One region of the Microbulbifer salipaludis genome, then DNA from elsewhere that is predicted to be linked to it. Evidence: predicted binding sites of a transcription regulator. Region 1 holds the regulator's gene; each other region holds the start of a gene.
What was found. Region 1 encodes sigma-54, which starts transcription at its own class of promoters, with help from an activator protein. Its sites were predicted from a motif close to TGGCACANNNNTTGCNNT; they were not measured.

Region 1 (10,262 bases):
CCCAGCACCAGAATGGAGGCGCGCATGGTTTTCACCAGCTCGTAGGGGGCGGTCAGCTCATTCACCGAACGCGGATCAATCTCCACACCCAGCCGCTCATCGATGGTGATATCTGCCCCCATACACCGCAGCAGGGTAATCATGGTGGTGATATCGTTGAGGTGCGGCAGATTGTGAATCTGCACAGGCCCATCGGCCAACAGCGTTGCCGCCAGGATCGGCAACGCAGAATTCTTGGCCCCGGAAATTTTCAAGGTTCCGGAGATGGGGCTACCCCCTTCGATAATCAGTTTATCCATTCGATATGGCTTCCACTCTGGCTTCCCGCTACGACTGCCTCGTTCTGGCATGCTGAAGGGAAGCGAAACCCCGCACTCAGCCTGGGATGAGCGCGGGTAAAATTTACTGGCCGGCTTCTTCCGGCGTCAGGGTTTTCATCTGCACGGCGTGCAGGGTGCCGTCGGCAATCTTGTCGGACAGCGCACCGTACACCAGCTGCTGCTTTTTCAAACGGCTCAGGCCATTGAATGCGTCGCTGATAACGGTCAATTGCAGGTGGCTGCCTTCAAACGCAGCTTCAACCTGGCTGCCGGGAATTTGCCCTTCAATGAGGGCTTTGATCTGATCTGGTTGCATAGCAGGAATTACAGTCGTGTTAAAAGCGCGCAAGTGTACTGGAATACGGCAACCGACGCAGCCGCAACCCGCGGCAGCGCCGGCGTGCATCCGGCAAGCGAAATTCAGCCAACCTGGTCTGCCGCCGACCAGCCCGCGATCACCTTGTCGATATCGCCGCCATTTGCCTGCATGGCCTGCGAGAATTGTCCGCGGAACGTCTTGCCCAGGTTGACCCCGTTCAGAATCACATTAATCAACTTCCACTGACCGCTGCGGTTGCGCACCAGCGTGTAGGAAACCTTGGTCACCCCCTCCTTACTGCGCACCTCCTGCAGCACGTTGACACGATTGCCACTGGGGGCAGAGCCGGGATTCAACACCTTCACATCCATGTTGCCGAAAGACGCCACACCGCGGGCAAAGGTGGCCACCAGATCGCGCCGAAACGTACTGGCAAACTTGGCGCGCTGGGCCGGAGTCGCTTTTTTAGCATGACTGCCCATGACACCCCGGGCGATAAAATCAAAATCCACGACCGGTGCGAGCACGCGGTCCACCGCAGAATAGTAACGCTGTGGGTTGGCACTGACATTCCGACCCTCGCTGCGAATCACCCCGAGAAGCTCGTTGGAAACCCCCTCAATCAGGGTGTAGGGGTTTTGCGATGCCGCCGCGAATGGCGCCACACAGCACAGCAGAAATACAGAAACCAGCGCCCGAACCTTGCCCAGCGGCTTGCTGGCGGTGTGGATCCGGGTAGTGATGAGTGCGCTCACAGAATATCTCCTAATGGCAAATTCGTCCCTTGGATGCTCGCGACAGCAAAAAGTGTCACGGCCATACCGAAAATTGATTGGCGACTACAGAGGTTGTACGGCCCAGGCAAGCGATCAGACGCGCCCGAAATCCCGTCACGCCCCTCTTACCTCGCCCCTCAGTTTGTCTCGGTAGCTGACAATAGCGGCGGCAAACTATACCATGGCCGCGCTTTGGACAAGCGGCACTGGATCACTTTCGCAGGGCCAGCAGCTTGCACACCGGCAAGACTCGCAGGCGCCCAGATCCACACTGGCTCTGACCGTCTCTAAAAGGTTAGCACGTCAGTAGCCGGCACAGCGGAAGCGTTAACCGCATCCGGGCCACTACTATATAAAGGAGCACCGGCATCTCTGACGGCGCCCTGCAGCGGCCGCTCCGTCCATCATTTTCTAGAATCAACGGAATTATCGCGGCCAGCCGCCCCACACGGCGCCGCCCTGGATCATCCAGCGAGAGTTATCATGGGAACAGATCTGATCATTCAGGCCGGGCGCCGCACCATTGCCATGGAAACCGCGGCCGTAGCCGCCCTTGAAGCGCGCATCGGTGCCGATTTCAGGCAGGCGTGCGACTTGATCCTGGCGTGTAAGGGGCGCGTTATTGTTTCTGGCATGGGCAAATCTGGCCATGTTGGGCGCAAAATAGCCGCCACCCTCGCCAGCACAGGCACACCGAGCTTCTTTGTGCACCCGGGCGAAGCCAGCCACGGGGACCTGGGCATGATCACCCGCCAGGATCTGGTGATTGCCATTTCCAATTCTGGCTCCTCCGCGGAAGTACTCACTCTGCTGCCGCTGCTCAAGCGCCTGGGCATCCCCCTGATCAGCATGGCGGGCAAGCCGGACTCCCCACTTGCCCAGTCCGCCGACGTAAACCTGGATATCGCGGTCGACACCGAAGCCTGCCCGCTGAACCTCGCCCCAACCTCGTCAACTACGGTGACGCTGGTCATGGGCGATGCCCTCGCGGTGGCACTGCTCGAAGCCCGCGGATTCACCGCTGAAGACTTTGCCTTTTCCCACCCCGGTGGCGCACTCGGCCGCCAGCTGCTGCTCAAGGTGGAAGACGTAATGCACGCCGGCGACGAACTGCCACAAGTGACACCCGATACACCCCTGGCCACCGCCCTGCTGGAAATGACCAGCAAGGGGTTCGGTATGACCACAGTGGTCGACAGCGCGGGTCAGCTGCTCGGCGTATTTACCGACGGCGATTTGCGGCGCGTCATTGACCAGAAGTTCGAGCTGGACAGCGCCACTATGGATCAGGTCATGAGCCGTCGACCGAAAACCGTCGGTGCGCATACACTGGCAGCGGAAGCATTGCGCATCATGGAAGACAACAAGATCACCGCGCTGGTGGTGGAGGATTCCGAACACCACCCGATCGGCCTGCTGCACATGCACGACATACTGCGCGCTGGTGTCATCTGACACGCAGCGGCACTCTGGATACCGTAAAAGGAATAAAGGAAAAACCCCGTGAGCCACACCGACAACGCGCCCAGCGACCAGGAAATCCAGGAAAGACTCAGCCGGGTTCGCCATCTGATTCTCGACGTGGACGGCGTACTGACCGACGGACGACTGTATTTTGACAATCACGGCAATGAACTGAAAACCTTCCACACCCTCGATGGGCATGGCATCAAGATGCTGCAGCAATCGGGTGTGGCCGTCGCCATCATTACCGGTCGACGTAGCTCCCTGGTGGAAAAACGTGCGCATGATCTGGGAATCACCCGGCTGATTCAGGGGCGTGAAGACAAATACAGCGCCTTTCAGGAGCTGTTCGCCAACGAACCCCACACGCTGGAAAACATTGCCTACGTGGGCGATGACTACCCGGACCTGCAGCTGATGACCCGCGTCGGCTGCCCCATTGCCGTGCCCGACGCAGCACCGCCAGTAAAGGAGCGCGCGCTGTTCACCACCGAGCGCAAAGGGGGACTTGGCGCGGTACGAGAGGTCTGCGACCGCATCATGCAGGCACAGGGCACCTTTGACGCCGCACTCGCACCTTACCTGACACACGTAGAAAAATAATCGCCAGGCCGGAACCTGACCGCACCCACACAGACTAACTGTCAGACCGCGTTGCGCGGGCCGGCAGGCTAACAGGAAACACTCGATACATGCGCACCTGGCTACCACTGGTGATTGTGGTGATGCTGATTACCCTGGGACTCTGGTTTACCGAGAGCCCGCCAGATCAGCTAATGGGCAAGCGCCCCACCCAGCAGGAACACAACAGGGCCGCGGATCTCATCATCCGGGGTGCCCGCACGCGTCACTACGATGTGAACGGCAATCTCGCCTATGAAGTCGACGCCGAGCGCGTCACCTTCTTCCAGTTTGCGCGGCGGGATCGGGCCGACCTCACCGAGCCACGCATGATGTTCTACCAGGGCGAAGACTCCCGCTGGCGCACGGAATCGCGCTCTGGTGTCGCCTACAACAATGGGCAAAGGGTCGTACTGAAGGGGGATGTCTCCATCAAGGAGCTGCCGGGGCCAGGTATTACCCTGCGGACACCGAAAATCGAAATCAGGCCTCGCGAAGAATTCGCCGAGACTGACAAAGTTGTTACCATTACCGACGGCCCCAACCTCACAACCGGCAAGGGCCTGCGCGCCGATCTAAAACAAGACAAGGTGGAAATTCTGTCCGATGTGGAAAGCCGCTATGAAGTCCGCTAATGCCGCCCGCACACTGCTCGCAACCACGTTGGCGGCGGTGGTCGCGCTGGCCAGCCTGCAGGCGCAGGCTCTACCCAATGATCGCCAGCAGCCGGTGAAAGTATCCGCCGACAACCTGGAGGCCAACCGCAGCAAAAACCTCTCGGTCTATAGCGGCAATGTGGTCATTACCCAGGGCTCCCTGCAGATCCGCGCAGACCGGGTTGAGGTACACGGCAATGCCAGCGGCGAAATCCGCAAGGTGGTCGCCATCGGCACCCCCGCTCACTTCCAGCAGCAGGTGGAAGAAAGCACCAGCCCGGTCAAGGCGCGCGCCCGGCGGATTGAATTTCTGGTGAGCACCGATGCCCTGCAGCTGACCGGTGAAGCCTTCGTCGACCGGGACGGCAACACCCTCTCCGCCGAGCGCATCGATTACGACCTCAATAGCGAGCAGATGCAGGCCCAGGGCCAATCGGAGAAGAAGCGCGTGGAAATGATCTGGAAGCCCGAAGCGCAGCCCGCCCCCAAACCGGTCGAAGACGGCCAGTAGGCCATCCGCCCCATGGGGCCAGCGCCTGCAGAACTCACCAGACAGATGTGGCCATTGCCACTGCACTAGATAGCGGAATTCGCCATGCCGACGCTCAAAGCGTTACATCTCGCCAAGCAGTACAAAAAACGCAAAGTCGTTCAGGATGTGTCCGTGAGCGTATCCAGCGGACAGGTGGTGGGCCTGCTGGGCCCTAATGGTGCCGGCAAAACCACGTGTTTCTACATGATCGCCGGCCTGGTCCAGGCGGATGCCGGCCAGGTCATGATCGACGACGAAGATATCACCGGTCTTTCCATGCACGGCCGCGCCCGCAAGGGCATTGGCTACCTGCCTCAGGAAGCATCGGTATTCCGCCGCCTGACCGTGGCGGACAACATTCTCGCCATTCTCGAAACCCGCAAGGACCTCAACCGTAGCCAGCGTATGGCGCAACTTGAGGCCCTGCTGGAGGAATTCCACATCACCCACATCCGCGACAGTCTGGGGATGGCGCTGTCCGGCGGCGAGCGCCGTCGCGTTGAAATTGCGCGGGCCCTGGCGACCAACCCCGCCTTTGTCCTGCTGGATGAGCCCTTTGCCGGTGTCGACCCCATTTCGGTCAACGATATCAAGCAAATTATCCGCCATCTGCGGGACCGCGGTATCGGCGTACTGATTACCGACCACAATGTGCGCGAAACCCTGGATATCTGCGAGACCGCATTTATCGTCAGCGAGGGGCACATCATCGCCTCCGGCGACCCCAGAGACGTAGCAGAAAACAAACAGGTGAAAGATGTCTATCTGGGACACGAATTCACCATTTGAGCGGTTTTTTAGGGGTTCATCTTCACGATACCCCATTCTGTAGGCCGCCATTACACACAGAAACCTTGTGACCGGATCCACAAAATTTTTCGGCATGCTTATTGCTTAAGCTGCCTCTTGTGTTCCGATTTGCCGCAAGGTAGTCTGCAGGAAATGAGCTTTACGCCGCCGCATCAAGCATCAAATCTGCTGCGGCGGGCCAATGCCAGAATTTTCTGCCGGCAAACCCCCATATGAAGCAGTCACTCCAGTTAAAACTCGGCACACAGCTGACGATGACACCGCAGTTGCAGCAGGCGATCCGTCTGCTGCAATTGTCGACGCTGGATCTGCAACAAGAAATCCAGTCGGCCCTCGACAGCAACCCCCTGCTGGAATCCGACTTCGAAGAACACACCGGCGAGCCCCATCAGGACCAGAACACCCCTGCGCAATCCGAAACCAAAGAGCCGGAGACCCGCGCGCAGGAAGCTGCCCGCGAGACGCAGGGCGAGTCTACGGCCGATGGTGACTGGAACAGCGAAATCCCGGACGACCTGCCAGTCGACACCCGCTGGGACGATATCTACACCGGCGGCAGCTATACCGGCGGCGATGGCGATGAATACGCGCTGGAACAGCGCAACGCGGCCTCCGAAAGCCTGCAGGACCACCTGCTGTGGCAACTGAACCTGACCCCGCTGACGGATATCGACAAGCTCATCGGCGAAACCCTGATCGACGCCATCGCCCCCAACGGCTTCCTCGACGCGGACCTAAACGAGGTGGCCGCCACCTTCGAGGTGGAAGCCGACGAAGTACTGACCGTACTGAAGACCATCCAACAGCTGGAGCCCGCCGGCTGTGGTGCCCGCGACCTGCGCGAGAGCCTGCTGCTGCAACTGCGCCAGCTGCCGGAACAGACCCCATGGATGACCGAGGCCCTGCTGGTGGTGAGCCAGCACCTCGACCTGCTGGGCAAGCGGGACTTCCGCCAACTGACCCGCCGCACGCGGCTCAACGAGTCACAGCTCGGCGAGGTCATGCGACTGATCCAGACTCTCACCCCCTACCCGGGCGAAGCCTTCGGCGGTGAAGAGCCCCAGTATGTGGTGCCCGATGTGATCGTCAGCCGCAAGCACAACCGCTGGGTCGTCGAGCTCAACCCCGAGACCACGCCCAAGCTGCGCATCAATGACGCCTATGCCTCACTGATCAAGCGCGCCGATAACTCCAGTGACAACAACTATCTGCGCGACAACCTCCAGGAAGCGCGCTGGTTCCTGAAAAGCCTGCAAAGCCGCCACGAGACACTGCTCAAGGTGGCCAGCTGCATCGTGGAAAAGCAGCAGGGCTTTTTTGAACTGGGGCCAGAAGGCATGAAACCCATGGTACTGGCGAACATTGCCGAGACCATCGGCATGCACGAGTCGACCATTTCCCGGGTGACCACGCAGAAGTACATGCTCACGCCCCGCGGTGTCTTCGAGCTGAAATACTTCTTCTCCAGCCATGTGAGCACCGACTCCGGGGAGGATGCCTCGTCCACCGCCATCCGCGCCCTGATCCGCAAGCTTATTGATGCCGAACAGCCGCGCAAGCCGCTGTCGGACAACAAAATCACTCAGGAGCTGGACTCCCAGGGCATCAAGGTCGCGCGACGTACAGTGGCCAAGTACCGTGAATCCATGGGCATTCCCTCGTCCAGCGAGAGAAAACGACTGGTTTAGCGAGGGCAGTCACATATGGAAGCACTCTTCGCCTTCGTGTGTGCGCTTTCTGTACAACCAATGGCTATACATTGAGTGTATCCTTCCATTCTGGCGCACTTCCTAGTAGGGTTGCCGCCCTGTGCGGGGGTCCAGCCAGATTTGTGTTGCACCCGATGAGGAGAAATCCATGCAGATCAATATCAGTGGCCACCATGTAGACGTTACTCCGGCCATTCGCGATTACTGCCAGACCAAACTGGACAAGCTCTCCCGCCACAATGACCTGATTACCAATACACAGGTCATTCTTTCCGTCGACAAACTGATCCAGAAAGCCGAAGCACGGGTTCACGTGAGCGGCAACAAGGATATTTTTGCCGATTCGGAGTCTGAGGACATGTACGCAGCGATCGATTCGCTGACTGACAAACTCGACCGGCAACTGCTGAAACACAAAGAGAAGTTACGCAGTCACCGCTAGTCGTAACATAACCAGGTTACCGGCTGGCCTGCACCGCTAGATCATCAGTACGTTATGACATTGGAAGCATTACTCTCTCCCCGCCTGAGCCTTTGCCATCTGGCGGGGAGCAGCAAAAAAAAGCTGTTACTCAACATCGCCCAGGCGATTTCCGAGCAATATCCCGATCTGGATTCCGACACGATCTTCAACCAGCTGGTTGCCCGGGAGCGCCTTGGCTCTACCGGCATCGGCGAAGGCGTTGCTATCCCTCACTGCCGCCTGCCCGGCTGTGCTGGCCCGATCGGCGTACTGTGTACCACATCCCCGGCGGTGGACTTCGATGCCATCGACCGCCAGCCGGTGGATTTGCTGTTTGCCCTGCTGGTGCCCGAAGACTCGGACCAGGAGCACCTGGACACCCTCGCCGAAATTGCAGCCCTGTTCAGCGATAGCCGTGTGCGGGAAAAACTGCGTGCGGCCACCACCAGCGATGAACTTTACGCACTGGCCATCAATAGCGCCGCCGCGGCATAATAGGCCGCGACTACCGGTGACAGCCCGTTGCCGGAGCCGCTCAAGTTAGCCATTCCGGCCACATGCCGTGCCGGATTCAGCAAGGAGTGCGTGTTCTATGCGACTGGTCATAATCAGCGGCCGCTCGGGCTCCGGAAAGAGCTCCGCGCTGCAACTGCTGGAAGATGTTGGCTTCAATTGCATCGACAACCTCCCGGCCAGCCTGCTGCCCGAACTGATCCGCCGGGTAACCGAGCAACCCTCGCAGGAAAACACCCAGCTGGCGCTCGGTATCGACGCCCGCAACCTGTGGCACGACGTGCGCCAGGCCCCCAAAGTCATCAACGACCTGCGCGACAGCGGTATCGATTGCGACGTCATCTATCTGGATGCGCGCTCGCCGGTACTGGTGCAGCGCTTCAGTGAAACCCGCCGCAAACACCCCCTGAGTGACAGCCACACCCACCTGCTCGAAGCACTGAATCGTGAAAAGGAGTTGCTGGCACCGCTCGCATCCATGGCCGACCTGGTCATCGATACCAGTAGCCTCACCCTGCATCAGCTGCGCGACCAGATGAAATCCCGGGTGGTGGGCAAAGATTCACCCGGCATGGCCATCCTGTTCCAGTCCTTTGGCTTCAAGCACGGTGTGCCCGTTGATGCGGACCTGGTGTTTGACCTGCGCTGTCTGCCCAACCCCTACTGGATACCGGAACTGCGCAACAAAACCGGCATGGACCCGGAAGTGGCCGAATTCCTGCAGTCTCACCAGGAGACCAGGGATATGCAGCGAGACATCACCCAGTTCCTGGAACGCTGGCTACCCAGTTATCAGCAGAGCAACCGCAGCTATACCTCGGTATCGATCGGTTGCACTGGCGGCCGCCACCGCTCGGTGTACATGGTGGAGCAGCTGGCCAAAGCCTTTGCCGGGATTTTCGAGAATATCCAGGTTCGACACCGCGAACAGCAAAAATGAGCCCGGGCCGGAGCATACGATAGATACCCACCATGCAAAAAAGCCGCATCACCATTATCAATAAACTGGGGCTACACGCGCGCGCCGCGAGCAAGTTTGCCCAGACCAGCGCGCGCTTTTCCTCTGAAGTGAAAGTGCACTGCCAGGGCAAGGCCGTCGACGGCAAAAGCGTGATGGCACTCATGCTGCTTGCCGCGGGCAAAGGCGTGGAGCTGGAACTGGAAATCTGCGGCCGCGATGAAGATGCTGCGCACGAGGCCATCTGCCTGCTGATTAACGACCGCTTTGGTGAGGGCGAATAAAAAGGCGCCTGCCGCCCCCCTTTCTACCCTTATAATGCCGGCCCTCGCAGTACCCCCCAACAAGCAGGTGTTTACGTGCCCAAGCCCTCCAACGCCGACATCTCATTCCGCGCTCAGAACCAGCTCGGTGCGCTGTATGCGGCGCTGGACAGTGGCACCGGGCGGGAAGTGCAGCGCATGCTGTCCTCACTCTCCCCGCAAAGCATCGCCCAGCTGCTCGAGAGCTCGCCGCCGCGCATCCGCCAGGTACTGTGGAAACTGATCGACCGCAAGGTCGAGGGCGAGGTACTGCAGGAACTGCCGGACGAGGTACAGGGCCAGATTCTCTCCACCATGGACACCGAGGAGATGGTGGCCGTGATGGAAGGGCTGAATGCGGACGATGTGGCAGACATCCTCCAGCAATTGCCCGAGCGGGTGATGGCGGAAGTACTGTCTGCCATGAGCGAGCACGACCGCCAGCGGGTGGAAGACGTCCTCGCTTACGACGAGGAGACCGCCGGCGGCCTGATGGACACGGAAATTGTCTCCGTGCGCCCCAACCTGCACCTCGATGTGGTGCTGCGCTACCTGCGCCGCCACGAGCAGCTGCCCGAATCCACCGACAACCTGTTTGTGGTCAACCGCAAAGACCGCTTTATCGGCCTGCTGCCACTGACCAAACTACTGACCACAGATCCCTCCGTCACCGTACGTGAAATCATGATCACCGACGTGGACCCCATTCCCGCCGATATGCCGGACGACGAAGTGGCTCGCCTGTTTACCAAATACGACTGGATTACCGCGCCGGTGGTGGACGAGGAAAATCGCCTGCTGGGGCGGATCACCATCGAC
Region 2 (10,262 bases), 110 kb from region 1:
CAGGGTTTCACCCTGCCACGGCATCACGAACACCGCTCGGCCGTCTTCCGCCTCCACATAAAATATTTTATTGGCGAGTTTTAGTGGTACCTGAATATGGGTACCGGCAACCAGCTCGAGTGGTGGCAGCTTCGCGCTGGGTGTGCACTTGCTGTTGGTCTCTTCGATCCAGGGCCCACTGCAGTTCACCAGCGCACGGCAGTGAAGGGTGTTGAGCTGGCCGTCGTGGAAGTAATCAACCCGTACGAACTTGTCAGTCACCTCCGCACCCACCAGGCTAGCGGGGCAGAGTAGCTCGGCGCCACCGCGCACCGCGGTCTGGATGACCTCTCGGGTCAGCGCGGCATCGTCGGTTTGCGCATCGTAGTAGCGGTACACCGCCAGCAAATCGTCGCTGTTGAGCCCGCACAGGGCGTCGTAATCCTGGGTGTTTACCGAGCGGAAGCGGGCGTAGGAGGAAAACAGCCCGGAAAGCAGCGCGTAGAGGCTGAGGCCCAGGCGTATCTTCCAGCTTGGGCGGCGGCTGTGCCGGTACACCGGGATCAGGAAGGGCACCATGTGTACCAGGTCCGGCTTGTTGGCCAGTAGCCAGCGGCGCTCTTTCAGGCACTCGTAAACCAGCGAGATTTGCCCGCTCTCCAGATAGCGCAGCCCGCCGTGAATCAGTTTGGAGGAGCGCGAAGAAGTGCCGTAGGCCACAGATTCCTGTTCCAGAATGGCCACCCGGTGCCCGGCGGCTGTCAGCGCCTCCGCGACACCGGCACCCTGAATACCGGCACCGACCACCAGCACATCATATTCCGTAGACATTACTGGCCTCCCGGGAGCGCATCAACAGCGGCAGATTGCCCGTAAGGATGTGGTGTGCACCACGATGGTGCCAATGCACCGCCCCCTGCGCGGTATTGATCTCCTGCACGACCCACTGCCAGGGACCCGGCGGCAGCTCCTGGCAATCGACCGTTGTGTGGTCGATAAACAGGAAGTCTGGCGCCAGCGTGACGACATCGGCAGAAAGGCAGCGCGCAACACTCGGCACGCGCAGGGCCACCTGATAGAAGCCCAGGTTGCGGGCAAGCCGCAGGCTGCGCAGGTCGGACGCCAGGATTACGAACGCATCGGTACAGCCGGAAATTTCATCGCGCAGCGCACGGATCGCCGCCTCCGCACCCATATGCGACAAGGTTTGCGGGTTCAATTCCACAAACCACTCCAGGTGCCGGTGGCGGCTGGCCCAGTCCACCAGCTGCTGAAAGCTGCTGAGGGGCAGTGCCTTGAGGTCACGGTCTTTCAGGTGGTGGAGCGGCGTCGAAATGCCCGCCTGAACAAAGTCCATTCCCTCGCCGGCACAGCACCAGGCCGTGCGGTCCTTGCTGAACTGTACCTCGGTGGCAATGGCGCAGGCACCGAGACCATGTGCGCCCTCGAAGGCGGCAAGGGTATTTTCCGGGTGGTGAATTTTGTCGCCTAAATGCGCAATCAGCATTGATGTGAATTCCCGCCGGGTGAGGCTTTATTGTGTGAATAAAGGAGGTGGGAGATACTGCGAAATCTCTATATGAAAAATAGTTGCTGTGGGGTGGGTTGCAAGGAAGGACTGGCGCACTTTTGAAGCTACTGATACACCGGAGCAGAATCGCACTGTGCGGCCCCCAAGCCCGGCGATATAATGCCGCGCCTTTATCGTCTATCTTCCATTTCCAATTACCAGTCCAATATCAGGATTCCAATGACCGTAAGAACCCGTATCGCGCCATCTCCCACCGGTGATCCCCACGTAGGTACTGCCTATATTGCCCTGTTCAACCAGTGTTTCGCCCAGGCCCAGGGTGGCCAGTTTGTACTGCGTATCGAAGATACCGACCAGGCGCGCAGCACCCCGGAATCCGAGCAGGCGATCCTCGACAGTCTGCGCTGGCTGGGGCTCGACTGGCAGGAGGGCCCGGATGTGGGCGGTCCGCACGGCCCCTACCGCCAGAGCGAGCGCGGCGACATCTACAAGCAGTACTGTGACGAGCTGGTCGCCAAAGGCCACGCCTTTCATTGCTACCGCACTGCGGAAGAATTAGATCAATTGCGCGCGCAGCTGCAGGAGTCCGGCAAGGTAACCCTCAAGCCGAGTGATCTCGCGCTGCCCGCGGAAGAAGTCGAGAAGCGCAAGGCGGCGGGTGAGCCCTACGTGGTGCGCATGAACGTGCCGGAGTCCGGCACCTGTGTGGTGGAAGACCTGCTGCGCGGCACCATCGAGATTGACTGGGCGCAGGTGGATGCGCAGGTACTGCTCAAGTCCGACGGCATGCCCACCTATCACCTGGCCAACGTGGTGGATGACCACCTGATGGAGATCACTCACGTGCTGCGCGGCGAGGAATGGATCAATTCCGCGCCCAAGCACAAGCTGCTGTACGAATACTTCGGCTGGGAGATGCCGGTTCTCTGCCACCTGCCGCTGCTGCGCAACCCGGACAAGACCAAGCTGTCCAAGCGCAAGAACCCCACCTCCATCCTTTATTACCAGCGCGCCGGCTTTATGCCGGAAGCGCTGCTGAACTACCTCGGCCGCATGGGTTGGTCCATGCCGGACGAGAGCGAGAAGTTCACCCTGGCCGAAATGCTCGCGCATTTCGACATCCAGCGGGTATCCCTCGGCGGCCCGGTATTCGATGTGGAGAAACTGAGCTGGCTGAATGGCCTGTGGATCCGCGAGCTGGAAGACGAGCAGCTGGCCGACCGTCTGCAGCAGTGGCTGCTGAACCGCGAAAACCTGCTCAAAGTGCTGCCCCAGGCCAAGGGCCGCATGGAAACCTTCGGTGACTTCCTGCCGTTGGTCAGCTTCCTTGCTTCTGGCAAGCTGCCGCTCAGCGAAGAGAGCTTTGCTGGCAACAAGCTGGCGCTGGACGACCAGAAGAAGCTCCTGCAATTTACCCTGTGGAGGCTGGAAGCGCTGCGCAGCTGGAGCAAAGACACCATCTTTGCCACCGTCAAAGAGCTGTCTAATCAGATGGATATCAAGCTGAAGGACTTCAACGCGCCCCTGTTTGTGGCCATCAGTGGCACCACCGCCAGTTTCTCGGTGATGGACGCCATGGAACTGCTCGGCCCCGACCTCAGCCGCGCCCGTCTGCGCCAGGCCGTCGAAGTACTGGGCGGCGCTGGCAAGAAGGTGCTGAAGCGCTGGGAAAAAGAGTTCGCGAGCCTCGGCTGAGGCCGCCTGAACAGGCGTTTGTGCGTCACCAATGCCACTCGGGCATCCGAAGTGGCATTTTTATTGCCTGTCTAAAAGTCATAGTGCCGAGTGGCGTTCTTCTCCCGAAGAAATATGTGGCGCCCTATCGAACCAGTTGTGTGACAGTTGTCACATTTCGTGGGTAGAATCCCGCCAGGTTGAGGATTAACGGATTAACCGGAAACCATTCAGACGAATAAGGAAATAAAATGACCGCAGTCAAAAAAGCAGTCATCCCTGTTGCGGGTTTGGGGACCCGCATGTTGCCCGCCACCAAGGCCATCCCGAAAGAGATGCTGCCGATCGTGGACAAGCCGCTGATCCAGTACGTGGTAAATGAAGCGGTCAAAGCCGGGATCAAGGAAATTGTCCTGGTCACCCACGCCAGTAAAAACGCCATCACCAATCACTTTGACACCTCCTTCGAACTGGAAGCCCAGCTGGAAAATCGCCTCAAGCGCCAGCTGCTGGACGAAGTGCGCGCGATCATCCCGCGTGATGTCACCGTGATTTCCGTGCGCCAGGCAGAGGCGAAGGGCCTCGGTCATGCCATTGCCTGCGCCCGTCCGGTGGTTGGCGACAACCCCTTCGCGGTGCTGTTGCCCGACGTGCTGGTGGATGAATACGCCGCCGATCTCACCAACACCAATCTCGCGGCCATGGTGCGTAACTTTGAGCAAACCGGTGCCAGCCAGATCATGGTGGAATCCGTCGACTGGGAAGATGTGAGCAAATACGGTGTGGTGGACTGCTTGGGTGCAGATCTCAAGGTGGGTGGTGTTGCCAAGATCGACGGCATGGTAGAAAAGCCCAGCGTCGATGCCGCCCCCTCCAACATGGCCGTGGTTGGCCGCTATGTTTTGCCGGCGGAAATCTGGTTCCTGCTGGATCAAACCCAGCCGGGAGCCGGTGGCGAAATCCAGCTGACCGATGCCATTGATGAGCTGCTAAAAGTCCAGCAGGTAGATGCCTACCGCATTGTTGGCCACAGTCACGATTGCGGCAACAAGCTGGGTTACATGAAGGCCCAGTTCGAGTACGGCCTGCACCACCCGGATATTGGTGCCGGACTGCAAGAGTTCCTGACCAAACAGAAGCCACGGGTCGAAGCCGTCGCTTGAGGCCTTGCTGCCATTGAATACAGGGCCAGCGGCTGACCCTGTATTCACCAGAAACCGCGGGCACCCACCGCTCAGCGGTTTCTAACTAATTGATTAAAAAGTCGTTTTTTCTGGTTGACACCCGAAGGGCCGCTGTTAAAATGCGCCTCGCTTTCGGGGGAAACCCAATCAAGAAAGCAACTTTGGGGCTATAGCTCAGCTGGGAGAGCGCAACACTGGCAGTGTTGAGGTCAGCGGTTCGATCCCGCTTAGCTCCACCAAATCAAAAAAGGCCGCATCCGAAAGGATGCGGCCTTTTTTGATTTGGCAGTGCTGCCCGGGCGCGAGGAGCCAAAACCAACGCTCATCGTGCGCGGGTCCGGCTGGCGTACCAGCGACCCCGAAAGGGTGAGCAGGTAAAGCCCGCGCAAATGAGCGACCCGTTTACCGCGGGGGAAGCTCAAAGTCCCGGTAGAATGTCCGGGCAAAACATGGAAGTCAAAGCAGTGATTACGTGGAGGTTCGTGAGCCCCGAATTGCTGCGAATTACCCAGCCAGTAGGCACGAAGAAACTCACTTGGGGAAGCACATGGAAATAGTGAATACAAATAGAAAAGCAATCATCCTCGCGGGCGGTTCCGGCACCCGGCTATACCCGCTGACCAAAGGTGTCAGCAAGCAGCTCATGGCGGTGTACGACAAGCCGATGATCTATTACCCGCTCACCACCCTGATGATGGCGGGCATCCGAGATATTCTGATTATCACCACGCCGGAAGAGCAGTCGCTGTTCCAGAAGCTGCTGGAAGATGGCAGCCAGTGGGGTATCAACCTTACCTATGCAGTGCAGCCCTCCCCAGACGGCCTGGCCCAGGCGTTCCTGATCGGCCGTGAGCACGTGGGCAACAATCCCAGCGCATTGGTACTGGGCGACAATATCTACTACGCAGAGCGTTTTAACGAAGTCCTGAAAAGCGCTGACCAGCGCACCGAGGGTGCCACAGTCTTCGGATACCATGTCGCCGATCCCCGCGCCTACGGGGTGGCCGAGTTTGATGATGCAGGCAAGGTCATCAGCATCGAAGAGAAGCCCACGCAGCCGAAGTCCAACTACGCCGTGACCGGCCTCTACTTCTACGACAATCAGGTGTGCGACCTGGCGCGGGAGATCAAACCCAGCCACCGTGGTGAGCTCGAAATTACCGACCTCAACCGCATGTACCTGGAGCAGGGCAAGCTGCACGTCGAGCTGATGGGGCGCGGCTCCGCCTGGCTGGACACCGGTACCCACGATAACCTGCTGGAAGCTGCTCAATTTGTGCAAACCATTGAGCGTCGCCAGGGCCTGAAAATCGCCTGCCCGGAAGAGGTTGCGTTCCGTAAAGGTTTTATTGATGCAGAGTTGCTGGAAAAGCAGGCGCAGCCTTTGATGAAAAGCGGCTACGGCGAATACCTGATGCAGCTGATTGCTGATTCCCAGCGCGACCCCAGGTTTGCACGTTGATATGAAAGTACTGGAAACCAAAATCCCCGATGTAAAAATAATCGAGCCAAAGGTCTTCGGCGACGAGCGTGGGTTCTTCCTGGAAACCTTCCGCCAGGACTTCTTCCATCGTGAATGTGCCGAGCGTACCTTTGTGCAGGACAACCACAGCAAATCCAGCCAGGGTATCCTGCGGGGTTTGCACTATCAGACCGAGCACACCCAGGGCAAGCTGGTCCGCGTTACGTCCGGAGAAGTGTTCGATGTGGCCGTAGACCTGCGCAAACGCTCTCCCACCTTCGGCCAGTGGGTCGGTGTGCTGCTGAACGAAGACAACAAACGCCAGCTCTGGATCCCGGAAGGCTTCGCCCACGGTTTTTACGTGACCAGCGAATTCGCCGAGTTCGTCTACAAGTGCACCGATTATTACGCGCCCCAATACGAACACTCATTGCGCTGGGACGACCCGGAAATTGGGATCGAGTGGCCCCTGGTCAATGGTGAGGCCCCCAAGCTTTCCGCCAAGGATGCCGAAGGTAAACTCCTGAAAGACGCTGCCGTCTTTGGTTGATGGGGTCTAAATAATGAAAATTCTCATCACCGGTAAAAACGGTCAGCTCGGTAAGCAGTTGCAGCAGCGAGCTCCTAGTGATACCACGGTCGTTGCCCATGGCCGCGACACGCTGGATATCGCCAATAAAGAGCAGGTCTTTGCCGTTCTCACGCGGGAGCAGCCGCAGGTTGTTATCAACGCCGCGGCCTACACGGCCGTGGATAAAGCGGAGTCCGATAGCGAACAGGCACACCTGATTAACGCGCGCGGCCCGGAAAACCTGGCTCTGGCCTGCCGCGAGCTGGGCATTCGCCTGATCCACGTTTCCACCGACTTCGTGTTCGACGGCGAGCAGTCCCGACCATACCGGGCACAAGATATAAGAAGCCCGCTGGGTGTATACGGCGCAAGCAAGGCTCGCGGCGAAGAGGCGGTCGAAGCCATACTGCCCGAAGCCATCATCGTGCGTACCGCCTGGGTCTACAATCGCGAGGGTGGCAACTTTGTCACCACCATGCTGCGCTTGATGCGGGAGCGCGACCAGCTGGGTGTGGTGGCCGACCAAATCGGCACACCGACTTGGGCTGGCACCCTGGCGGAGAACATTTACGGGCTGGTAGCAAACCAAGAAGCTCGTGGTATTTATCACTGTACCGACGCCGGCGTCGCCAGCTGGTACGACTTCGCCGTAGCTATTTACGAAGAAGGCATGAGTGCAGGCCTGTTGCCGAAAGGGCGGCAGGTCAATATCGCCCCCATTGCCACCACCGACTACCCAACCCCGGCCGCGCGCCCGTCCTACAGTGTTCTGGACAAGTCCCGGTTGGCAGAAGATACCGGCCAGGCACTACAGCACTGGCGCCAGGTATTAAGGTCTGTCCTCAATTCAGCGGAACTGTAAATGAGCAATCTACTCGTCACTGGCGGTGCCGGTTTTATCGGTGCCAACTTCGTCCACTACTGGATGAAAACTTACCCGCAAGACAAGGTCGTCGTGCTGGACGCACTCACCTACGCCGGCAATAAAGCCAGCCTCGATCCGGTGGCGGAAAACCCCAACTTCGTATTCTGCCGCGGCAATATCTGCGATACCGAGCTGGTAGAAACCCTGCTAAAGGAGCACCACATCGACACCTTGGTGCACTTCGCCGCAGAGAGCCACGTAGACCGCTCCATCACCGGCCCGGATGCGTTTATTGAGACCAACATCATCGGCACCCACAGCCTGCTCAAGGCCGCAAAGAAAGTCTGGCTGGACGAGGGGCTGAACACGGAAGGTCACCGCTTCCACCACGTTTCTACCGACGAAGTGTATGGCACGCTGGAACCCAACGATCCCGCCTTCAGCGAGACCACCCCCTACGCGCCTAATAGCCCGTATTCCGCGAGCAAGGCCGCGTCCGACCATCTGGTGCGTGCCTACCACCATACTTACGGCTTGAAGGTCACCACCAGCAACTGCTCCAACAACTACGGCCCCTACCACTTCCCGGAGAAACTGATCCCGCTGGTCATTACCAACATCCTGCACGATAAACCGTTGCCCATTTACGGGGATGGGCAGCAGATCCGAGACTGGCTGTACGTGGAAGACCACGCGCGCGGTATTGACCTAGTGATCAAGAAAGGCCGCCTGGGGGAGTGCTACAACATCGGTGGTATTAATGAGTGGACGAATTTGGATATCGTGGAGCGAATCTGCGACATGATGAATCAGAGGTTTTCCACTGACCCAGCCTTGGCAGCTCGTTTTCCCCGCGCTGGAAAAGCGATCGATGGGCGTTCTGACGAACTGATCACTTTTGTGACAGATCGTTTGGGGCACGACCGCCGCTATTCCATAGATCCGTCCAAGTCCAGGGAGGAGCTTGGGTACCGCCCTGCGGAATCATTCGCGAGTGGTTTAGAAAAAACAGTACTGTGGTATTTGAACAACGAAAGTTGGTGGTTGCCACTGGCAGGTGCTCGCCGAGCTGATTAACTGAAGTTGTAAACAAAAAAAGCGCAGCCGAGGCTGCGCTTTTAGACTGTGCCTGGCGAGTGTTATTCGTCAGCAAAAGTTCGCAGGGCGCCAATGGCCTCAGCGACAGGCTCGGAATAGTCGTCGTCAGTCTTGTTGCTCAGGCGGTCCATCAGGAAATCGACAGCCGTTTCCTTGTCAATGGTCTGGCTAAGCAGTGCGTATGCAGCGGTCTGCATACCAAATTCCGGGTCTTCTGCGGTGAGCGTATAGGTCTCATCGCGGATGCCCAGGCCAAACTCTTTGTAGATCAGGTTGGTATAGATCGCATTGGAAGGATTGGTCGCCAGCTGGCCAGGCAGCTCTTCCTCGTACCACGCTGAAAACGCCGCGAAGTAAGTGTCTGCACCTTCAAGGCCATTTTTGTCTGCCAGATAGGCACCCATCAGCTGGTTATAGCTGTCGTAGCCCCAAAGGCTCGGGTAGCTGGCATAGTTATCGCGCGGAGGGTTGGTGCCCGTGTGGCCGTATTTTGCCTGCACCTGCGACCACATTGCTTCGGCTACCTCGAGGAATTTTTCCTTGCCGGTCACTTCGTGCGCGTACAGGAATACGCCCAAGTCAGCACTGGCAAAGTTGCTGTTGCTGGTTGGGTCAGCGCTGGTGCGCTGATACATATCTTCAAACGCCAGTTCCGCAATCTCTTCATAGCCTGCACGGTGCAGGAAGTGCGCGATGGGCGCGGTGATGTTCTTTGCGGCACCTGAATCGGTACGCTTCCATTTGAAGAGGCCATTGCCCATTGCGGAGTCATTGACGAGGAAGCCGCCCACATAGACGTTTGCAAAGTCGGAGGTGGCAACGAAATCGGTCAGAGCCTTGATTTGCGCGTGGATGTCACCGATGACTTTTGCTTCAGCGGTGGCCTGGCTGCTCGCATCAAAGTCGTCTGTTGCAGTGACCTCGAAGGTCAGGGTCTTGTTGAACTTGGTTGCCGGGGCAACAAAAGTTGCTTCGTTCGCTTCTGTTGCGAGTGTTACATCGAAGCCTTCTTCTGCGTCCACCTGTTTCCAGCTATAGGTCAGCTCTTCGCTGTAGTCGTCAGCACCGGTGGCGATCAGGGTAACGGTCTGCTGGGTTGCTGCCGGCTCGACTGCGGCGATGGATACGGTTGGAGCGGCGTTAGGAAGAACCTCAACAGTAACCGCGGCAGTATCGGATTCGCCGTCTTCGTCCTGAACGGTAACATTAAAGGTAAGGGTCGATGCTTCGCTCAATCCTGGGGCAACAAACTCGAGAGTTTCGCTTTCGCTGCCGTTCAATTCAACCGTCGCACCGCCGGTCTGAGCCCAGAGGATAGAGGTCACGTTGTCTTCAGCGTCAGTAACTACGGCGCTGATGGAGACCACGCTCCCGGGCGTGGCCGCTTCAGTCGGCGCCACCTCAACAACCGGTGCAGTGTTGGGGATTTCAATAGTTTGGCGACTTTTTGAGTCGTTGTCGCAGCCAGCAATGACGGCCGCCGAAGCAACGATGGCCAGTGTTTTCTTGATCATGAGATTCCCCCTCAAAATTTATCTTGTTTGTAATATTCTTCCAGTGAGATTTGGGTCTCTTTGGTTTTGTGACGTCCGTCTCACTTGGCGCACTATTAAACGTTAGTTGACGGGGTTGAGCAACCTGTTTTACTTCTCCCTTCAAGCAGGTTAAAAAATGTTCTTTTGAGGCAGTTGCGTGGGAAACATGGATTACACATTCGCGGATAACCTTGCGACCATTGCATCAGCTTGTGCTTGTATCGGTGTTGTTTTTCAATCGTGGTTATGAAGAGGATCGCAGTGACGGTCGATTTGCAGATATCCATTATTCTGCGCTGCTCAAAAAATAAACTGGCAGTTCTCCGCCAAACTGGTAGACTGCGCAGCCTCTTGTCCTGGCCC
Region 3 (10,262 bases), on a different contig from region 1:
GCACCGGCTTACGCGGACCCAGCATGCGATCCACCAGGTTGCGCAGGCGATCGGCCTCTTCGATGATGATCTGGGTGTATTCCGCCAGATCTTCGCCACCGGACTGCTCCAGCTCTTTCAATTCCCTTTGCAGCAACTGTGCCGCACCGCGTATTCCGCCCAGGGGATTTTTTACTTCGTGGGCCATGCCCCGCACCAGGTTACGGGTGGTCTCCTGGGCAGAGATCAGCGCATCCTCGCGTGCGATGCGCAGCAGGCGATCCATGGACTGGACCTCCAGCAATAACAGGCCCAGCTCGGTGAGCGGTGTCACCGAGTAATCCACCGTGCACTCTTCCAGGTTGTGCAGCAGCCATAACGCACGCCGTACGGTGTACTTTTCCCCGTTTTCCAGCGCCGAACGCAACGCCTGCTGGGCAGAGCGGGACTCACGGACGACGTCTTCCAGGGGCAGGCCGATGGAGCGCGTGCTGGACGCTGCCACCAGGTCTTCGGCCGCCGAGTTCAGGTAGCGCAGGGACAGATGCTCATCCAGCACCAGAACGGCCGAGGTCAGGTTGTCAAAAAGCAGGCGTAACTGACGATCATTGAGCATTCGGGGGGATCCGACTTCGTTCATTTCTTCGGGTCGCCTAATGGCAGTGCAAAAAGCAAACCAAAATGGCGCAAAAAACCGGACTCTTTCGGGGCTTAGAATTCGGGGCGCGGTGTTTCAGCACAGAGAATGCACCAAAATTGTGCGCAGATCAAAATTTGTGCTGCCTGGAGCCCAGAATGGGGCTGGCGGAGAAGGAAGGGAGGGGCCACGCCTTATCGTGGCCCGCGTAACCGGACTAACGTTTCGGCTTGGGCGTGAAACCCGGTGCTTGCTGGGCCTTGGGCATCGCCGGCGCCTGACCCGCGGGGAAATCCGGAACCTGACCGCCGGGACGCTTCACGTACACCTCGATCGCCTGGGAGCGGGCCAGTGGCTGTCCCCGGGAACCCAGCAGTACCGCCTGTATCGTATGTGCACCGCGCTCCAGCGCGGAAATATCCAGGCTGGTGCCGGAGGAGCTGCCCGACCAGCGCTGGCCGTCAACCACTACAAAAAACTCGTAGCCATCTCTGGGTACCGGGTCCAGCGCCACCTGCAACACAATAAACCGCTGGCCTGGCGGTATGGTGGCCCCATTGACCGGGCTCACGATGGAGAAGTTCACCGGGCCCGTATCATCCCCAGCGCGGTTGTCCTCACGGTCGCGGGGAGACAGCTTGCGCGTCCGCAGCGGCTGCCGGGGCGCAATGGGCTGCACGTTAATCGGCCCGATTTCCACCTTTTCGGCCTTGCCGTCCGGAGGCGGGCTGTCACTGAAGGTGATACGCCCATCCGGGCCGACAATCTTGTACACACTGCCAGAGCCGCTACCTGACTTGTTGTCCGCGGCAGTCGACTCCTGCTGCGCCAAAGCGGGGACGGCGAGAATAAACGCCAGCACTGCAATCCACCTGTTCATGGGCTTTCCTGCCTCTCGCATTCTGTTAGAGGTTGCTTGATAAAGGCTAGTGTACTCCGGTCTGCGCTACCGGCATAAAAAAAGCCCACACCGCAAGGTGTGGGCTTTCTCGTCATCTTTGCACCGTTCTCACCAGACCTTGCAGATGCATGGGCCGGCGGCGGCGCTCCGATGATACTCCGTTTTAACCCCAAATAGGGTTTTAAAAGGAGGCGCCTGCGGCGTCTTTATACTGATCTTTATACTGAATAGTACAGTTCGAACTCAACCGGGTGAGTGGTCATGTTCACACGCTGTACTTCTTCGCGCTTCAGCTCGATGAACGCATCGATAGCGTCGTCGGTGAATACGCCACCTTCGGTCAGGAAGGCGCGGTCCTGATCCAGTGCGTCCAGGGCCTGCTCCAGGCTGGAAGCCACGGTCGGGTACTCGGCCAGCTCTTCCGCCGGCAGGTCGTACAGGTCCTTGTCGGCTGCGTCGCCCGGGTGGATCTTGTTCTTCACGCCGTCGAGGCCAGCCATCAGCAGGGCTGCGAAGGCCAGGTACGGGTTGGCGGTCGGATCCGGGAAGCGAGTCTCGATGCGCTTGCCTTTCGGGCTCGGCACGAACGGAATGCGGATAGACGCAGAGCGGTTGCGCGCAGAGTAGGCCAGGATAACCGGCGCTTCGAAGCCCGGAACCAGACGCTTGTAGGAGTTGGTGGAAGAGTTACAGATCGCGTTCAGGGCGCGCGCGTGCTTGATGATACCGCCGATGTAGAACAGGGCAGTTTCAGACAGGCCAGCATAGGCGTCACCGGCGAACTGGTTCACGCCGTCCTTGCTGAAGGACTGGTGCACGTGCATACCGGAACCGTTGTCACCCACCAGCGGCTTGGGCATGAAGGTAGCGGTTTTGCCGTAAGCGTGGGCTACGTTGTGTACCGCGTACTTCAGGATCTGTACTTCGTCCGCTTTCTTGGTCAGGGTGTTGGCGCCAACGCCGATTTCACACTGGCCCGCAGTACCCACTTCGTGGTGATGTACTTCGATTTCCAGGCCCATGGCTTCCATGGCGGAACACATGGCAGCACGGATGTCGTGCAGGGAGTCAACCGGCGGAACCGGGAAGTAACCGCCTTTCACGCCCGGGCGGTGGCCCATGTTGCCGTCAGTGAAAGAGGCACCGGAAGACCAGGCCGCTTCTTCAGAGTTGATCTTGTAGAAGGCGCCGCCCATTTCGGCACCCCAGGTGATGTCGTCGAATACGAAGAACTCGGGCTCCGGACCGAACAGCGCGGTGTCACCGTAACCAGTGGACTTCAGGTATTCCTCGGCGCGCAGCGCGATGGAACGCGGGTCGCGCTCGTAGCCCTGGCCGGTGATCGGATCAACGATGTTACAGCGAATGATTACGGTCGCTTCATCGGTGAAGGGGTCCAGGAAAGAGGTTTCATCGTCCGGCATCAGGATCATGTCGGATTCGTTAATACCCTTCCAGCCCGCGATAGAGGAACCGTCGAACATCTTGCCTTCTTCGAAGAACTCGCCATCAACTTCCTTGGACGGAAGAGAAACGTGTTGTTCCTTACCTTTGGTATCGGTGAAGCGCAGGTCTACCCATTTGGCTTCGCTCTCTTTGATCAGTCCGAGCGTTTTCGCTGACATTGCAGTCCTCCAAGAATGAAAATTTATGTATCGCGCCAATTCGCGTTGTCTTGTGGCAACAGTAAAAGCAAGGAGTGTGCCAAATTGGGGCAAACAGGCATAAAGCGGCCTCGGGCCCGCGAAATCCGGTGACAACCACGGGTTTTCGGTGATTCACCACCAGCGAGCCCCCACGATAGTCACAATGTTGGTGCCCCCCAAGACAGAAATGCACCGATTTGGGGCCATCAAGTCACCGCGAGCACCAAATTGGTGCTGCAAGCAAAATCCCCTTAGCGAGTTTATAATTCGCCACCTTTGCCGGGAAGGCTATAACTCCTTCCTTGGCCTCACATTCAACCGCGTTTCCGGCACACTCCCATGCACTTTGTCGTCAAATTTTTCCCAGAGATCACCATCAAAAGCAATCCAGTGCGCAAGCGCATGTCGCGGCAGCTGGCCGACAACCTGCGCAAACTAATGCGGCAGCTGGATGATCGCATCAAGGTGCACAAGGACTGGGAAAAAATCGACGTGATTGCGCCGGATGCAGTATCCCACCTTTCCGAGCGTATTGAAGAGGTACTGGCGCACACTCCCGGTATCGCGAACTTTGCCCGGGTACAGCAGTTCCCGCTCGGCGACCTGGACGACATCTACCAGAAAACATTGCCCATCTGGGGCCCGCAGCTCGCCGGCAAGACGTTCTGCGTGCGCGTCAAACGCACCGGCAAGCACGACTTCCAGTCTCTCGATGTGGAGCAGTATGTAGGTGGTGGGCTGAACAAGAACACCGATGCCATCGGAGTAAAACTGAAAAACCCCGATGTCACGGTGAAACTGGAAGTCCGCCACGACAAGCTGAACGTGATCGAGGAGCTGCACCAGGGCCTGGGGGGCTTCCCGCTGGGCACCCAGGACCCGGTGCTATCGCTGGTGTCCGGTGGCTTCGATTCCACGGTTGCCAGCTACCTGACCATCAAGCGCGGCATCCGCACCCACTTCCTGTTCTTCAACCTGGGAGGCCGCCAGCACGAGCTGGGGGTAAAGGAGGTCGCCTTTTACCTGTGGGAAAGATACGGCGCATCCCATCGGGTGAAATTCATCACCGTACCGTTTGACGAAGTGGTTGCCGAGATACTCGAGCAGGTCGACGACTCCTATATGGGTGTCACCCTGAAGCGCATGATGCTGCGCGCCGCCTCGGTGGTCGCCAAGGAACTGGACGTGGACGCAGTAGTGACCGGTGAGGCCATTGCCCAGGTTTCCAGCCAGACCCTGAAAAATCTATCGGTCATCGACAGCGTTACCGATACGCTGGTCCTGCGCCCGCTGATTACCTCCGACAAGACCGACATCATTCGCACCGCCCGCGCCATTGGCACAGAGGAGTTTGCCGCGAACATGCCGGAGTACTGCGGGGTAATTTCCGTGAAGCCCACCACGCGCGCAAAAATGGAGAAGGTAGAGCACGAGGAAACCCGATTCGATTTCACGGTGCTTGACCGCGCCATCGGCAACCGCGTGATGCAGAACATCGATGAAGTAATGCAAGATCTGGGTGAAGATGCACCGCCGGTGGATATTGTGACCGAACCGGGTGATGCCACCGTCATCGACATTCGCCACCCCACGGAAGAGGAAGTGAACCCCTTGGAACTGGAAGACACCACCGTGGAAACCATTCCCTTCTTCCGCCTCAGCACAGCGTTCCAGAAACTGGATAAGGATAAGCACTACCTGTTGTACTGCGATCGCGGCGTAATGAGTCAGTTACACGCCTCGCACCTGCTGGATGAGGGGTATCGCAATGTTGGGGTTTATCGGCCTGAGAAACCGAAGCATTGACACTGAGTAATGCGCTTAACGTACCAGCTCCAGGGGACGCGGCGATCGCTTCCCGGTCGACTCGTGCCTCTGCTGCAACCCTCGACCGACACCAACTCGGGCGGTCGCCGGGTCTGGTGAGCCGGGTAACCCCTGGAGTTCATCATAGAAACTGGCGGAATTATTTTTCAAGTCCCGACGGATCGCCTGGTATAGCAACATATTTCGCTTCGCAAGCCGGTCGGGAAAAACCTTCTCCAGCCAGAATACTATGCGTTTAGCCTGCCGTGATATTAGCGGAACCGAAGCGAGCCATTCGCCGAATTTCTTGGTCCAGTGTCGGCCTTCCGCTCTGAACCTTTTCACACGGGAGGAGGAGCCCATGTGGAAAATCAGCCCACCATAAACACCACCCATCAGAAAATGATAATCCACTGTGTTGGAACGCAGCAGCTTTAGCCAGGGTATTTCATGCTCCCAAAGCTTGTAGCCGACGCCGATGCCCGTATCAAACGGCTGCTTTGTCACTTCAGAAAACCGATGAAACTCGCGTGTATCAGCGTCACTCGAGGGCGCACCAAAGCGCAAATCCAGATTCCGAAACAGTTGTGCGGATGCAAAAATAAACGAGGGATGCGGTAGGTATGTATCACCGTTTTCCTCCCTCTGAATCGCCATCAAATCCACGTTATGCTCTTCGAGTAGCGCCAACGCACGATCAAATACATTTCCCGTGATAGGCCAACTGTCGACGTCCAGCGTACAGATGTAGTCACAGCCATCTTCCAGGGCGACTGTTTTAAGTTGATCCAGATACCAGATATGTTCTTGGCTTCCCCGGAGATCGGTATCCACGACAGGCACCGCCTCGATATATTCCCTTCCGGATAGGTAGTGCCACAAATCGGGGGCTAGCCGGTTGCATGCCGCATAGATCTTGAACTGGTTTTTATAGCAAGCCTCCAGCCTGCGAAAATGCTCCTGAATTACCCACTCTTCTGCCGGGTCCAGATAATAAACGACCAGGATACCAATCTTGACTTGCTTGCCGTCCATACTTGTCTTCCTTGAACCCCTTGGCTTTGGGCTGAAGTAACAACCCATCAATTAATGAAACGCTCTGCTTACACGGGCTTCGAACCGTGTATTGGCTTCAGCGACTCGCGGAGGACGCACGCGATGAGCTTCCATGACCCCAGTGAAAATACATTTTTAGCGAACACCTTTGTCGCATAGTGTCGGGCAGTCGCCAAATGGCCAGCAGACAGTGCCCACCACGCCCACTTTGAAAACACAATGCGCTCGGTGACAGGCTCCGCATCCTCTGGCTCATACCGGATTACCCCATCAATACCCCTTCGCGCATAAGCATCCTGGATGGCATTAAGTGTCGAGCGCCTTTGTTGCAACCGATTCGAGTAGCCGACACTACTAAAGTGCTGCCGGTAACGAAGTAACGTCAACGGTATGTTCGCAAGCCGACCTTGTTCCGCCAGCCGGAGAAAAAGGTCGATGTCCTCCGCGTGAGTATATTTTTTTCGATAGCCGCCAACAGAATTAAATGCACTCACCCGTATGATACTTGCAGGATGAATGATGGCACCTCCTGCACCAGCAAGATGTGCAGCATCAATTTCTTCATGAGCCCACATCTCACCCATTTTTCGGAGCGGACGATCAAAGGGGTCTATAAGCAACACCTCACTGCCACACGCCACGCAGTCATCATTTGCCTGCATAAACCCAACGAGCTCCGCAAAGCGCTGAGGCTCGCAGATATCATCCGCATCCATCCGAATCAGGTATCTGGCGCCTATCATTCCCGCCAATTCATTGAGGGTATCAATCAAGCCTTTATTTTCACGTGAACGAAACCGGATACGAGCGTCTTGCGCCGCATACTTTTCCAGCACACGACGGCTGCCATCGGTGGAGCCATCATCAATAATGCACAACGTGAAATCCGCATGCGTCTGGTTCAGAACGCTCCGAATTGCAGCATCCAGATAATGGCCGGCATTATAAACCGGCAAAATCACCGCAACGTCAGTCACCTGTCTCACTCCGCAGTCGCCGCCGCCGCTGATGTGCTGACGAGAGAAACACCTTCCGTATCGCCACTTGGGGTACCATTGACGAGTGTAATAAAGGTTTCGCCAAGGTCGATAACATGCCCGCTATCGCGGAAAGCGACATCATCCGTGTTATCGCCGTACAGAACCGCAAATCCGTTGGCACGGTGGCTCCCTGTCCGCCAGAAGGGAACCGGACCAATTTCCCCAATGGAGGCACAAGCTACATGATTTGACACCACATCTTCATTCCAAATAACGACCAGATCTGCATCCGGAAGATTGGGGTCCGTGTCTTCTGGATTGCTTCGGGTCTTAACGACTCGATCAACCAATTTCGCCTGAGTCGCCACATCTTTTAATTCAGAAAGCTCCCGGATCAGCTCATTACAGAGTTCTTCGTATTCATCTGGGGAAACTATTCCATTGCGGTCGCGACCCTTCAGATTAATTCGGATATAGCCTTCCGAAAAACTGGGAAGTGAAAAGGCCTTCATTTCAGGGCGCAGATTCTCATACCAATTGGGACATTGAAAAGGTTCATCGCGACCGGATTCACGCAAAAGCGCAGGACCCAGTATTGAATCGGACAAGGTATTAAGCGATAAATGTGACTCGATTTTCCGATATGTGTTCGGAGCTACCAGACGTTTTATCCAATTTTTCAGCCAACCCCTCTCCTTCGTAGTAGACCAAAGTGCGCCCGCCATCCCATATTTTTTTTGGAAATCCTGAGTTATGGATCGTTTATTTAATTTTGGCGAGACCCCACCAATTGCCTTCTTTCCAGGAAAGTTCCACCGGTATAGGAATTCAGGCAGGAATACGATACTTGGAAGATCCATTGTATTTGGCCCCATGCCATGGGCCGAGAACAGCATGAGCCTAGCATTACGTGGCATTACTTCAAGAATTCGGCCTATCGCTGTATCGATCTCCTTGAAAGCCTCGAGAAGGAGATTTCGCGGTGCCGTTTCCATCAAAAAGTCATTGATCGGATGGCTATTGCCGAGATGCCAGAAATAATGTCCGGCCACGTGGCTTTCTCCAAAGATTGTCAGGAAAAAATCCCACTGCTTATTCTTGATGAGATCGACACAGGCATCAGCACGACGCTGAATACCAGTCTTCATGTCTTCGAAGAGCTGCAACATTCGTGCGTAGTTATAGCAATTGCCGCCGTCGTTGTTTAACAGCGGGTGGGGCCCGTACTTTTGAACGATATCGTCCCAAAGCTGCGGAGGCTCTGAAACACTAGCGGTCTGGCCGGAATGTGTCCCCCACGCCAACACCTGAATACCATCCACGGACTGATCGATTGCGGTCTGTGGCATATCGAATACTGCCACTTTCTTGCCCGGCATCTTCGCGTAAAACGGACGATATTTCTTAAAATCAAAACTATGAATAAGTTTCGTTTTGTAGGTACTAGCGTCATACTTAATAGGCGACCAGTAACCCGTAGCCGCAGGGGAAGCGCCGGTAAGAAACGTGGTCCAGGGGGTTTCTGCGCGATACCAGTCATAATTTCGCAATGCACAGTATTTCCCTGCATGGTAAATCTTGGCGATATTTGGCAGTTCTCCACTTTCAACCCAGCGCTCAATGGCCACTGAATCAGCAGAATCCAACCCCAAGGCAACAACCGGATGCATCACGAACCCTCCCTGTTTTGTGATTACTTGATAATTTTTATCTTTGGCACTGACTCGCGATGAGACCGAATTCCAAAAAAGTCCAGCCTCTTTGCAGGCCTTTTACGGAATGCTTTGCGTATTAGTGCAGGCAGAAGACCGGCAACCTCAAAGAGGTGGCAATAGCCGCGAAAACCGGCTTAGCACCTCCCATAACACTTCCTTGTCACCGAGACATTGCCGCCTATGGTACGGTCATGCCTGTTGAATTTGAAGAAAAAATGTGACGTAATTCACCCCGCGTTCGCGGTGGTGCAAAAGCGGTATCGGTAAGCTGGGTGGCGTGCTCTTTTTTAGGTGCCGGTGGTTTCGCGACAATAAAGGAATCCTTACGCGTGTGGCGGGGCCTGCATCTTTTTGGCGCCGGTTTAAACGCTTATGCCATTGCAGGGGAACGCATACCTGAGTAATGCGCCTTTCAGTTTGGCTCATTTCTTGCTGACAAGTCTTCTATCCATCTCCGGCACCTAGGAAGCCTGGGGCCTGAAGGCATTGTGTCGGCACTACCTTCGTTAGCATGTAATATTTAGAGGGCGATCTACTTGCCGGATGCCCAGCCATTGATGCTACAGCAACAACCCGGATGTTAGCGCAACATCATTGCGGCCGGGCGAATAACGCTGACAAAAGCTATTCGCCTGCACACCCAAGCGGAAGAATCAGATTTAGGCCGGACCTGCTTCAAGTGGATTCGGCAAGCCCAGCCTCACCCTTCAATCAGGCTGTTGAGATAACAAGGACGTTTTAATGTTGATCGCCAATCGTGGCTCGGCGCTTCTACAAAGTCTGAGACACAGCAATTCGACCAAGTTTCGCGGCATTCGCAGCGCGGGCTGGACGCTTATTGGCTATGGCTCTGGGCAACTGATAAGACTGCTCTCCAACCTGATCCTCACACGCCTGCTCGCGCCCGATATGTTTGGGCTTATGGCGCTCGCACAGGTCTTCATTACCGGCATGGTAATGTTTAGCGACATCGGCATAAAAACCTCAATTGTTCGTCAAAAGTCAACCGGCAACGACGACTTCCTGAATACCGCCTGGACTGTGCAGATAATTCGGGGAGCTTTTATATTTTTGATTTGCCTGCTGCTAGCCTACCCCATCTCGCTTGTGTATGAAGAGCCCACACTTTTTCCGGTACTGGCGGCACTGGGCATTAGCGCATTGATCCAAGGTTTCCAGACAACGGCATTCGCGACCGCTGAAAAAAATCTTTCCATTGGTAAGCAGACCGTAATCCAGATAGCAACCCAGATCTTTGCTACGCTGGTCATGGTCGTCTGGAGCTATTTTTATCCCACCATCTGGGCGCTTGTCGCGGGCAGCATACTGAGCACTCTGCTGTCAGTGATACTGAATCACATCTATCTAGATGCTGAGCATCGGCACACGTTCCGTGTCAGCGGACCACACCTCACAGAAATAATCCGGTTTGGTAAATGGATTTTTATTTCGTCCGTTATAGGATTTTTTGCCAACCAGATGGACAAGCTCTTTCTGGGTAAAGTTTTGACAATGACTGAGCTTGGCGTATATGTGATCGCT

Region 2: a site for sigma-54 is predicted at 3,258-3,275, ahead of galU (UTP--glucose-1-phosphate uridylyltransferase GalU). Genes of this name have one in related genera too.
Region 3: a site for sigma-54 is predicted at 3,207-3,224, ahead of glnA (glutamate--ammonia ligase). Genes of this name have one in related genera too.

What each region holds. Positions count from the first base shown of each region.
Region 1 is NZ_JAEKJR010000002.1:504,763-515,024, reverse strand. Features, by position in the region: gene murA (UDP-N-acetylglucosamine 1-carboxyvinyltransferase) at 1-299, opposite strand, end outside; gene JF535_RS07825 (BolA family protein) at 403-636, opposite strand; gene JF535_RS07820 (MlaC/ttg2D family ABC transporter substrate-binding protein) at 741-1,394, opposite strand; gene JF535_RS07815 (KpsF/GutQ family sugar-phosphate isomerase) at 1,899-2,870, shown strand; gene JF535_RS07810 (HAD-IIIA family hydrolase) at 2,919-3,482, shown strand; gene lptC (LPS export ABC transporter periplasmic protein LptC) at 3,572-4,135, shown strand; gene lptA (lipopolysaccharide transport periplasmic protein LptA) at 4,122-4,667, shown strand; gene lptB (LPS export ABC transporter ATP-binding protein) at 4,752-5,477, shown strand; gene JF535_RS07790 (RNA polymerase factor sigma-54) at 5,711-7,186, shown strand; gene hpf (ribosome hibernation-promoting factor, HPF/YfiA family) at 7,356-7,649, shown strand; gene ptsN (PTS IIA-like nitrogen regulatory protein PtsN) at 7,704-8,165, shown strand; gene rapZ (RNase adapter RapZ) at 8,263-9,123, shown strand; gene JF535_RS07770 (HPr family phosphocarrier protein) at 9,156-9,425, shown strand; gene mgtE (magnesium transporter) at 9,525-10,262, shown strand, end outside.
Region 2 is NZ_JAEKJR010000002.1:391,443-401,704, forward strand. Features, by position in the region: gene JF535_RS07305 (glycerol-3-phosphate dehydrogenase/oxidase) at 1-810, opposite strand, end outside; gene JF535_RS07310 (glycerophosphodiester phosphodiesterase family protein) at 794-1,486, opposite strand; gene gltX (glutamate--tRNA ligase) at 1,730-3,205, shown strand; gene galU (UTP--glucose-1-phosphate uridylyltransferase GalU) at 3,436-4,347, shown strand; tRNA gene JF535_RS07325 (tRNA-Ala) at 4,532-4,607, shown strand; gene rfbA (glucose-1-phosphate thymidylyltransferase RfbA) at 4,916-5,830, shown strand; gene rfbC (dTDP-4-dehydrorhamnose 3,5-epimerase) at 5,832-6,380, shown strand; gene rfbD (dTDP-4-dehydrorhamnose reductase) at 6,394-7,263, shown strand; gene rfbB (dTDP-glucose 4,6-dehydratase) at 7,264-8,343, shown strand; gene JF535_RS07350 (PKD domain-containing protein) at 8,406-9,878, opposite strand.
Region 3 is NZ_JAEKJR010000001.1:635,752-646,013, reverse strand. Features, by position in the region: gene glnL (nitrogen regulation protein NR(II)) at 1-595, opposite strand, end outside; gene JF535_RS02670 (DUF4124 domain-containing protein) at 834-1,496, opposite strand; gene glnA (glutamate--ammonia ligase) at 1,736-3,142, opposite strand; gene thiI (tRNA uracil 4-sulfurtransferase ThiI) at 3,503-4,969, shown strand; gene JF535_RS02655 (hypothetical protein) at 4,985-6,004, opposite strand; gene JF535_RS02650 (glycosyltransferase) at 6,073-7,002, opposite strand; gene JF535_RS02645 (alkaline phosphatase family protein) at 7,008-8,675, opposite strand; gene JF535_RS02640 (oligosaccharide flippase family protein) at 9,462-10,262, shown strand, end outside.